2 regions of the Shewanella indica genome follow, and region 2 is predicted to be linked to the other one. Evidence: predicted binding sites of a transcription regulator. Region 2 holds the regulator's gene; the other holds the start of a gene.
The links. The regulator LexA, encoded in region 2, represses DNA repair genes until DNA is damaged. The targets are predictions, from matches to a motif close to TACTGTATNNNNATACAGTA.
Positions count from the first base shown of each region.

Region 1: the regulator LexA is predicted to act here: its motif matches at 1,818-1,837, upstream of dinB (DNA polymerase IV).

Region 1 covers NZ_JAWXXR010000001.1:2,523,355-2,527,789, forward strand. The annotation lists gene SIL79_RS11425 (methyl-accepting chemotaxis protein) at 1-1,733, shown strand, start outside; gene dinB (DNA polymerase IV) at 1,888-2,964, shown strand; gene SIL79_RS11435 (DMT family transporter) at 3,229-4,131, opposite strand; gene dnaK (molecular chaperone DnaK) at 4,435-4,435, shown strand, end outside.
Region 2 covers NZ_JAWXXR010000001.1:1,446,495-1,450,929, forward strand. The annotation lists gene plsB (glycerol-3-phosphate 1-O-acyltransferase PlsB) at 1-2,233, opposite strand, end outside; gene lexA (transcriptional repressor LexA) at 2,496-3,116, shown strand; gene SIL79_RS06745 (cell division inhibitor SulA) at 3,113-3,604, shown strand; partial or broken gene coxB (cytochrome c oxidase subunit II) at 4,075-4,435, shown strand, end outside.

The DNA.
Region 1 (4,435 bases), 1.1 Mb from region 2:
TCAGTCTTGATCCCGGCTATCAACAGCTGGTGGATTACTTTCACTTTTTCTCCGAGCAGGACAAGGAGATCAAGTCGGTGTTCTTCGGCTCGGCCAATACCTTCGAGTACTTTGATCTCAATGGCCGTTACGATGGCGATCCCGACTACTACACCAACAAACGTCCCTGGTGGCAGGAGGCGATAGACAAAAATGGTTTGTTTGTCGGCGACCCGGCTGTGGATGCTAACGACGGCTCAATCTCGGCCACAGTCAAGACAGTAGTCAAGGATGCCAATGGTCGCCTGATAGGCATAGGCGGTATGGATATTCTCATCGATACCATAGGTAAAAACCTGCTGGCGCCAATCAAATATCGGGGCGAAGGCCAGGCATTTTTGATGACGGAGCAGGGAAAACTGGTGTACTTCCCGGGTTTTAATCAAGCGTTCCCCGCCGGCTCTGATGCGGCCGTTATTGACAATCTCAGCGGTGACAATCAGGGCTTTAGTGAACTGAAACGTGAAATGCAAACCCGGGATGCCGGTATTGCCGAAGTCACTTATCAGGGAGAATTGCAGCGAGTGAGCTATATTGCCATTCGCGGTGATTATCCCAAAGTGCGCTGGTATTTGGGGTTTATGTTGCCTAATGAAGTGTTTCAGGCTCCTGTGAAGCAAAGCCTTTGGCAAACCAGCCTGGTCTCAGTGGGGATTATTTTACTGGTGGCGTTAACCGTTTTCCTGATGATGCTGCCTTTTCGGCGTAATCTCAATAGCCTGCTGCACACCATGGAAGATATCGCCGAGGGTGAGGGCGACTTGTCACGCCGCATTGAAATCAACCGCACCGATGAACTTGGGCGTCTTGGCGCAGCATTCAACCGTTTTGCCGCCAAGGTGCAGAGTCTGTTGCTGGAAACCCGTGAGCTCAGTGGTCGGGTGGATAATGGGGTTGCCGCCGCGGCTGAGGTGTGTGACAACGCACTGGCCTCTGTCAGCGCCCAGAAACAGGAAATTGCCTCAGTGGCCACTGCCGCTACCGAAATGGCCCACACAAGCCAGGAGATGGCGACCAGCGCCCAACGAGCCGCCGAGTTTGCCGAGACGGCACTGTTGCAGTCAAGAAACGGCGCAGATGTGGTGCAGCAGGCCAGTCAGGGAATGCACTCACTTTCCACACAGGTTAACCAAGCCGCCGGGGTTATTCGGGCGCTCAGAAGCAGCTCAGAGGAGATAGGCGAGGTGCTCAGTGTGATCCGCGCCATTGCCGAGCAAACCAATCTGCTGGCACTCAATGCTGCCATTGAAGCGGCCCGCGCCGGGGAGCAGGGAAGGGGCTTTGCGGTTGTTGCCGATGAGGTGCGCACCCTGGCATCCCGCACCCAGGACTCGACTACCAATATTCAGGGCATTATCCAGACTCTGCAGCAACAGGCACAGCAAGCCGAACAGGTGATGGAAGCCGGAGTCAGGGAGGCCAACCAGGGCCAAAGCCTGACACTGGAGGTTGAGCGAGCATTGACAGAAATCACCGCGGCAGTGGATGCCATCCAGTTGCAAACCATGGAGATCACCGCGGCGATAGGCCAGCAGGCTGTGGTGGCCGAAGAAGTGGCCTGCAACATTGAAAATGTTCGTGGCCGCTCCGATGAATCCCTGAGCGCCAGCGAAGAATTGTCACAAAAGATGCGGGCATTCCAACAGTTGGCCACGGCTCTGGGGCGTAACATAGGTCAGTTCCGCATCGATTAAGACGAGCTTCAAATCCATAAAGGAGAGCCCAGGATCTCCTTTTTTGCTCCCGATTGAAATATCTTTACGTTATCCCAGCTTGTTAACTGTGTTTATATACAGTACTCTGTTTATATCCGGCTCGACCGAGCCCTTTGAGATCCGGAAAGCAAGCTTGAGAAAGATCATACATATCGACATGGACTGCTATTTTGCCGCGGTGGAGATGCGTGATTTTCCAGAATATCGTGGCCGACCTTTGGCCGTAGGCGGCAGTAGTGACAGACGCGGGGTGATAAGCACTTGTAATTATGAGGCGCGTAAATTTGGCGTTCGTTCTGCCATGGCCTCGGCCTATGCGTTAAAGCTTTGCCCGGATCTGCTGCTGATCCCCGGGCGCATGTCTGTCTATAAGGAAGTCTCGGCAGAGATCCGGGCCATCTTCGCCCGCTATACCTCACTGATTGAACCTCTGTCGCTGGATGAAGCCTATCTGGATGTATCCGATAGCTCGTTATACCAAGGTTCGGCCACCCTAATTGCCGAGGCTATTCGCGCCGATATCCTGGCGGAAACCGGCCTTACGGCTTCTGCGGGTATCGCTCCGGTCAAGTTTCTCGCCAAGGTGGCCTCAGATCTCAATAAGCCCAACGGCCAGTATGTGGTCACGCCACAGGCGCTGCCTGAGTTTGTAAAAAAACTGCCGCTTATCAAGATCCCCGGAGTCGGTAAGGTCACCGCTCAGAAACTGGCCGAAATGGGGCTGCATACCTGTGCGGATGTACAGAAGGTGCCTTTGGCCATATTGCAACAGAGGTTTGGAAAGTTTGGAAGCTTACTTTATGAAAGGGCTCAGGGGATAGACGAGCGTGAACTGACCATCAACCGAGAGCGTAAATCGGTCGGGGTAGAGACCACGCTGGCAGAGGATATCCATACCCTGGCTCAGTGTCGTCAGGTAATGCCACAGTTGGTGCAGGAGTTGGCCCGCCGTTTGGAGCGCGGAGCCAAAGACAGGCAAATTCAAAAGCTGGTGGTCAAACTCAAGTTCAGTGACTTTAAACAGACCACTATAGAAACCCGCTCGAGAGAGTTATCTGTGCGTCTGCTGGATGACTTGCTGACCCAGGCATTGCAAAGAGCCAACGGCCGTGGCATCCGCCTGCTGGGGGTCGCTGTCGGCCTGGTTAGCCAGGATGACAGCCACTCATCGGCAGAGGAAACTCTACAGCAGTTGGATTTGGCTTTCTAAATTGACAGTTTGGATTAGTTTACAGAAATTCAATCGGCTATCGGTTCTTGGGGTAACGGATTGTGAGGCTAAAAAGCTCCTTCTACGGCATTACCTTTATGTGCCAGTTTACCCGACGCTTACTGTATGAGGCGGTTCCTGGGTATTGGGCCATCATCATAGGGCCATCATCATAGGGCCATCATCAATTTCCAACATTAGACGAGTTGCACAGATAAGGCCGAGAATCTTCGTTGCCCTTAAATAATGGCTTAATATGGCGTATCACACTACCTTCATTTTCGGTGCCTTGGGTTTCAGCACTTTCTGTATCAAGAGGGCTGACAGGATAAGTCCCATACCGACCAGAGTCGCCAGAGTGATGGCTTCTTTCAATATCAGCGCAATAAACACCATGGACATGAGTGGCGTCAGAAACACCAGATTGGTGATGCTGGCTGCCCGCTCTGTGGTTCTCAGTGCCATTAGCCAGAGCACAAAGGTGACGCCCATCTCAAATAGCCCCACATAGACACCGGCTCCCAGCGCTTGCCAATGCAAAGAGGGCAGACTTTCTGTTGTCAGCAGGGTGATGGTTATCAGCGGTAGACTCACCAAAAAACTCAGCAATAGGCTGACAATGGCATCGCCCTTGTCTTTGGTGTTGATGATCCAATATAGGCACCATAGCAGGGTACTGGAGAGTGCCAGCAGAATACCGAAGGGGTTTTCAAAGTCCATCGATAACAGATTACCGCCGGTGGCTATCACCAGTACTCCAAAGTAGCCGGTGATGGCCGCCAGCATGTCGCTGAGTTGCAGCTTTTGCTGCAACATGGGGGCGGCAAGCAGTGGCAACAGTACCGCCCAGGTGTAGTTCAGCGACAGCGCCTGCTGCGCCGGCAAGAGATCATAGGCTTTGAACAGTACCAGATAATATAGAAATGGATTCAGTATTCCGGTTTGCAGATAAAACCAGGGCCGGGCGCGAAACTGCTGCTTTAATAATGTGAGTTTCCCCTGCCAGGCAAGAATAAGCCCCAGACAGATGGATGAAGTGATAACGGCAATAAACACCAGTTGCAACGGCGAGAAAAAGCCGAGGGCGATTTTAAAGGCGGTCGCAACAGTGGACCAGAGGAATACGGCGGCCATTCCGTAGATCAGGGCCAGCTGGGATTTTTTCACTTTAGAGGTCTCTGTTTCTACTCTTGTTTTATGGCTGGTTCTGCCACGGTCGCAATCGACACTATTTTATTCAGTACTGCTAAACAAAAAAAGATCTCCGGCACCGACGATGCGTAAAAAGATTGTACAAAAAAATCTATTTTTTTCTTCCTGGCCCTTGTAAAGCAGTTTTACGCCCCTATATAGGGGGTAAGGCAAGATTGGGGGCCATCTACAACGGGCTTGAAAACAGCGAGTTTACCCCCATATCTGAAATCAGATAAACATATTCAGTTCGAAAGAAAAGATTTTTCGGAGGACCTCA
Region 2 (4,435 bases):
CATGCAGCGCGCCAAGACGACTGGCCAACTTGTGGCTTTCGCGCTCCAAATCGCCACGCTCAATACCCGGGTGCGCGGCCAGCAAGTTAAAGATGATGGCGTAACGTTGAAGGGTTTCGCTCATGGTTTCGGCCAGCAACGCCAGCGGATTGATCCCGGCTTCCAGCACTCGGAAGCCATTGACTTCTTCGGCCACCAAACCTTTGGCAATGAAACGATCCAGCAGTTGATCGGCATAGGCTCTGACATCGGCCTTACCCATAAACAGCTCGGCCTGCAGCAAAGGATAGAAATCCTCAAGCACCGCTTGCATCCGAGATCGGCAGCACTGCTCTTGACGCACCAGGCAGCTGGCCAGCAAAGAAGGCACCATAAATAGGTGAATGATGTTGTTGCGATAGTAAGTCATGGTTACCGCAATCGACTCGTCGATTGAGATGATATCGCCCAGTTCATCTTCCTGAACCGTAAACTTATTCAGCTCCAGACCTTGTTGCAGCAATTGCTTACCGTCACCTTCGGCCACCGAGATGTACTGGGTGTAAGGCACTTCCTTGAGCAGATCCAAATACAAGTCCAACTGACGTTCCAACTGGTTTCGTTCCAGCGCATTCTGCTCTGAGGACAATAGTACCAAGCTGGTGAGGGTCACTGCGCTGGCAGCAGCAGCATCGTTGATATGAGTCATCACCCGATTGGCTAGAGTATTGACAGCCGGAGTCAACCAGCTGGGTTTCTGCTCGGGATCGGCTGCCACCTCTTCGCGCCAGTTAGGTGCCGCCTCACTGAGGAAATTCTGCAGCGTCACGGGCTCACCAAAGTTTACATAACCCTGACCAAAATTACCCAACTTACGCAAGGCGCCAACCACTTGCCAGACAGATTCTTTTTGCTTCTTCTTGCCGCTGAGTTCTTTGTGATAAGTGGCCACTTCCATAACGTGGTCATAGCCCAGGTACACAGGCACCAAAGTCACTGGTCGCTCAATACCCCGCAACACAGAGTTGACCGTCATCGCCAGCATCCCAGTCTTGGGCGACAACAACCGCCCGGTACGGGAGCGGCCACCTTCGGTGAAGTACTCAACCGAATAGCCTTTGGCAAACAGCTGATCCAGATACTCACGGAACACTGCAGTATAGAGTTTATTACCGTTGAAACTGCGGCGGATAAAGAAGGCACCACCACGGCGGAATATAGGCCCGGCAGGCCAGAAGTTCAGGTTGATACCGGCGGCGATATGAGGCGGAACCATACCCTGAAAATAGAGAATATAGGAGAGCAGCAAATAATCCATATGACTGCGATGGCAAGGTACATAAACTATCTCATGTCCATCATGATGCAGCTGGCGTATCTGCTCGGCGCCCTTGATGTTGATCCCCTTGTAGAGCTTGTTCCATAACCAGGTGAGGATCCGCTGGGCAATACGCACCAGGCTGTCTGAATAGTGGGCAGCAATCTCATCGAGATATTCCTCCGCCATTTCCCTGGCCCTGGCCTCGGGGATCTTCTTGGCTGCGGCTTCCTCTTTTATAGCCTTTTTAAGGGTTTCTGAACGCAACAGTTCATTAAACAGCGCTTGACGGTTGGGCAGTAATGGCCCGGTCATCACCTTACGCTGACGGCGGAAATGTACCCTGGCCACTCGCGCCAACTTATGGGCAATAGCTTTATCGGTTCCATGTTCATCGGCCATCAGCCGCAGCGAGACCGCATTGGAAAACTGCACAAAGTTGTCTCGCCCCAGGAACAAGATCATTAGAAACTTGCGCAACCAAGTGGGGTTTTCCCGCTCAAATACGGCGGCGCGCATGCTGTCATCTTCCTTACCCGGAGTTCGGCCCCAATAGAGACTCACCGGCACCAATTGAATATCCAGTTGTGGATTGGTCTGATGCAAATGAAGCAAAGAGGTGAAACAGCTGAGAAAAGGTTTATTGCCCTTGCGCTTGCCGAACAGGGGCTTTGCACCTTCCAGGCAGACGACTCTGGGAACGGTAATATCATCAACCTTGAGCGTCTCATAAGGGCAAGGCAAACCAAACTTACGGGTGACTTCCGCCAACGCCGCGATATCACTGACAGACTCCGTCTTCATCACGTAGGCCATCGGCTTGGCGAGATCCAGGTTCAAATCGGCGAAAGGATCCTGAGGCACCACAGTGGTATGCACCAGCTTGCTTTGGAGCCAGCGAAGTGATTTAAACCAGAATGAATCTTGTTTGGACATGTTTTTCAGTGTCTGAGCCACAATCAATAGCCCAATAGAATACCAGAACTTCCTGAATCTTAGCTAGGGAAGGTGCGAACCGGTCCCGGCAGCTCCTCTGGCAAATTCCTTGAACTCCACATAATTCGTAAGCCTGACTGTCCAAATCTGCCACAGGTTAAAACATTTACCCTCCCCTAAACGTTTCAATTTTGGTTAATACTTGCGCTGATCAAAATACTGTATATACTGACAGGTACTGTATGAAAAAACAGGAATCACCATGAGACCACTGACACCGCGCCAGGCACAGATTCTGGAATTGATTAAACGCAATATAGCCGACACCGGCATGCCGCCAACCCGGGCTGAAATTGCTACCCGGTTAGGCTTCAAGAGTGCCAATGCCGCAGAGGAACACCTCAAGGCACTGGCAAAGAAAGGCTGTATTGAGATCATGCCAGGCACCTCTCGTGGTATTCGCTTGTCACATGATGAACAAGCGGAGTCAGAAGCAGGTCTGCCCTTAATAGGCCAGGTCGCTGCCGGGGAACCCATACTGGCACAGGAGCATGTTGAGCAGTATTACCAGGTCGACCCTGGCATGTTCCATCCCTGCGCCGACTTCCTACTGCGGGTACGCGGCGACAGCATGAAGAACATAGGCATTCTCGAAGGTGATCTCCTGGCGGTTCACAAGGTACAAGAAGCCCGTAACGGTCAAGTCGTGGTGGCCAGGGTTGAAGACGATGTAACAGTGAAGCGTTTTGAAAAGAAAGGTAATGTGGTTTATCTACATGCCGAGAACGAGGCTTACTCCCCAATCAAAGTCGACCTGACTTTCCAGCCATTGACCATTGAAGGACTGGCGGTAGGCATAATACGCAATGGAGACTGGCTATGAGCATAATGACGGGCAACGCCCCAAGACACCCAGGCCTGTGGACAGACACCAGTATTGCCGGCAATCAGCCTTGGCAACATACCGGCATCTCCAGCTTGGCCAGCCATAGCCAGGGACGTCAGGAATTATTACGCCTCTGCCCTCAATTGGCGCAATTGAGTCAACAGGGACGCTGGATAGTCTTGATTAACGCCCCTGCCAACATAGGTTACAAGGAAACCTTAGCAAGGGCCGGTGTCAGAATGGATAGAGTTCTCTTGGTGCGCACCAAGGATGAAATCGAAGCCCTGTGGGCAACGGAAAGAGCCTTGACCAACGGCACCTCCAGTGCAGTGATCAGTTGGATAAACAGCCTGGATGCCCGTGATAACCGTCGATTGCAGCTGGTTGCCCGTAACGCCAGAGCCATGGGAATAGTGCTGGAAACAGGACGGCAGGCGAAAGAGATGGATAACCGCCTCAACGAACTTACCCGCTCCATCCATTAATTGTATGAATAAAGGCCATTCCTGGGATGGCCTTTATTCTGTGCCTTTTGGGTGCAATACCTTTCCTTGTAAATCGACGCAAAGCCGCGCTGGTCAGCCCCTCACGCAGAATTCACCTCTAGATTAACAGACGCTTTTCTTTCATACAGTTAGAAAATATCGTGATCTTGATCAATATTTAATCTACAAGTAATGTAAGAACAACGATTGTGTTATCTCCATGCAATTCGTCGTAGGTTGAACGTCCCATTTCGCTTTATAGCGAGTAAGGCCGTCGCCGGAAATGCTGAGTATATTCAGCGGTAAGTGCAACAGTGGTTACCACCTGTATACCTAGATCTAAGTGAAACCGCCGCCGCACTTTGAAGTCATCGTTGCTTTTTTGGGAACTGAAGAGTTTGCATAGAGCAAAGACTTACTGTGTGACTCTTCTTTGTAGTTGCGAATGCAATTGACAGAGGAGATGTCTTGTGAAGCAATGGCTGTGTGTTTTGCTGACCTTGTTGTGCGTCAGCTTGTTGTCTCCAGGTGCTCAGGCAGATATGCCCTTGAATATGACTCAAGGGGTAACTGAGATCAGTGGCAAGGTGTATCACCTGCACATGATCATTCTTTATATCTGCTGCGCCATAGGTTTGGTCGTATTCGGCGTGATGATCTACGCCATGATCAACCATAGAAAATCCAAAGGGGCAGTCGCGTCCCAATTCCATGAAAGTACCAAGGTAGAAATTGCCTGGACGCTTATCCCCTTCTTAATCCTTATCCTGATGGCAATCCCCGCAACCAAGACGCTGATTGCCATGGAGGATCCCAGTGATGCCGACCTGA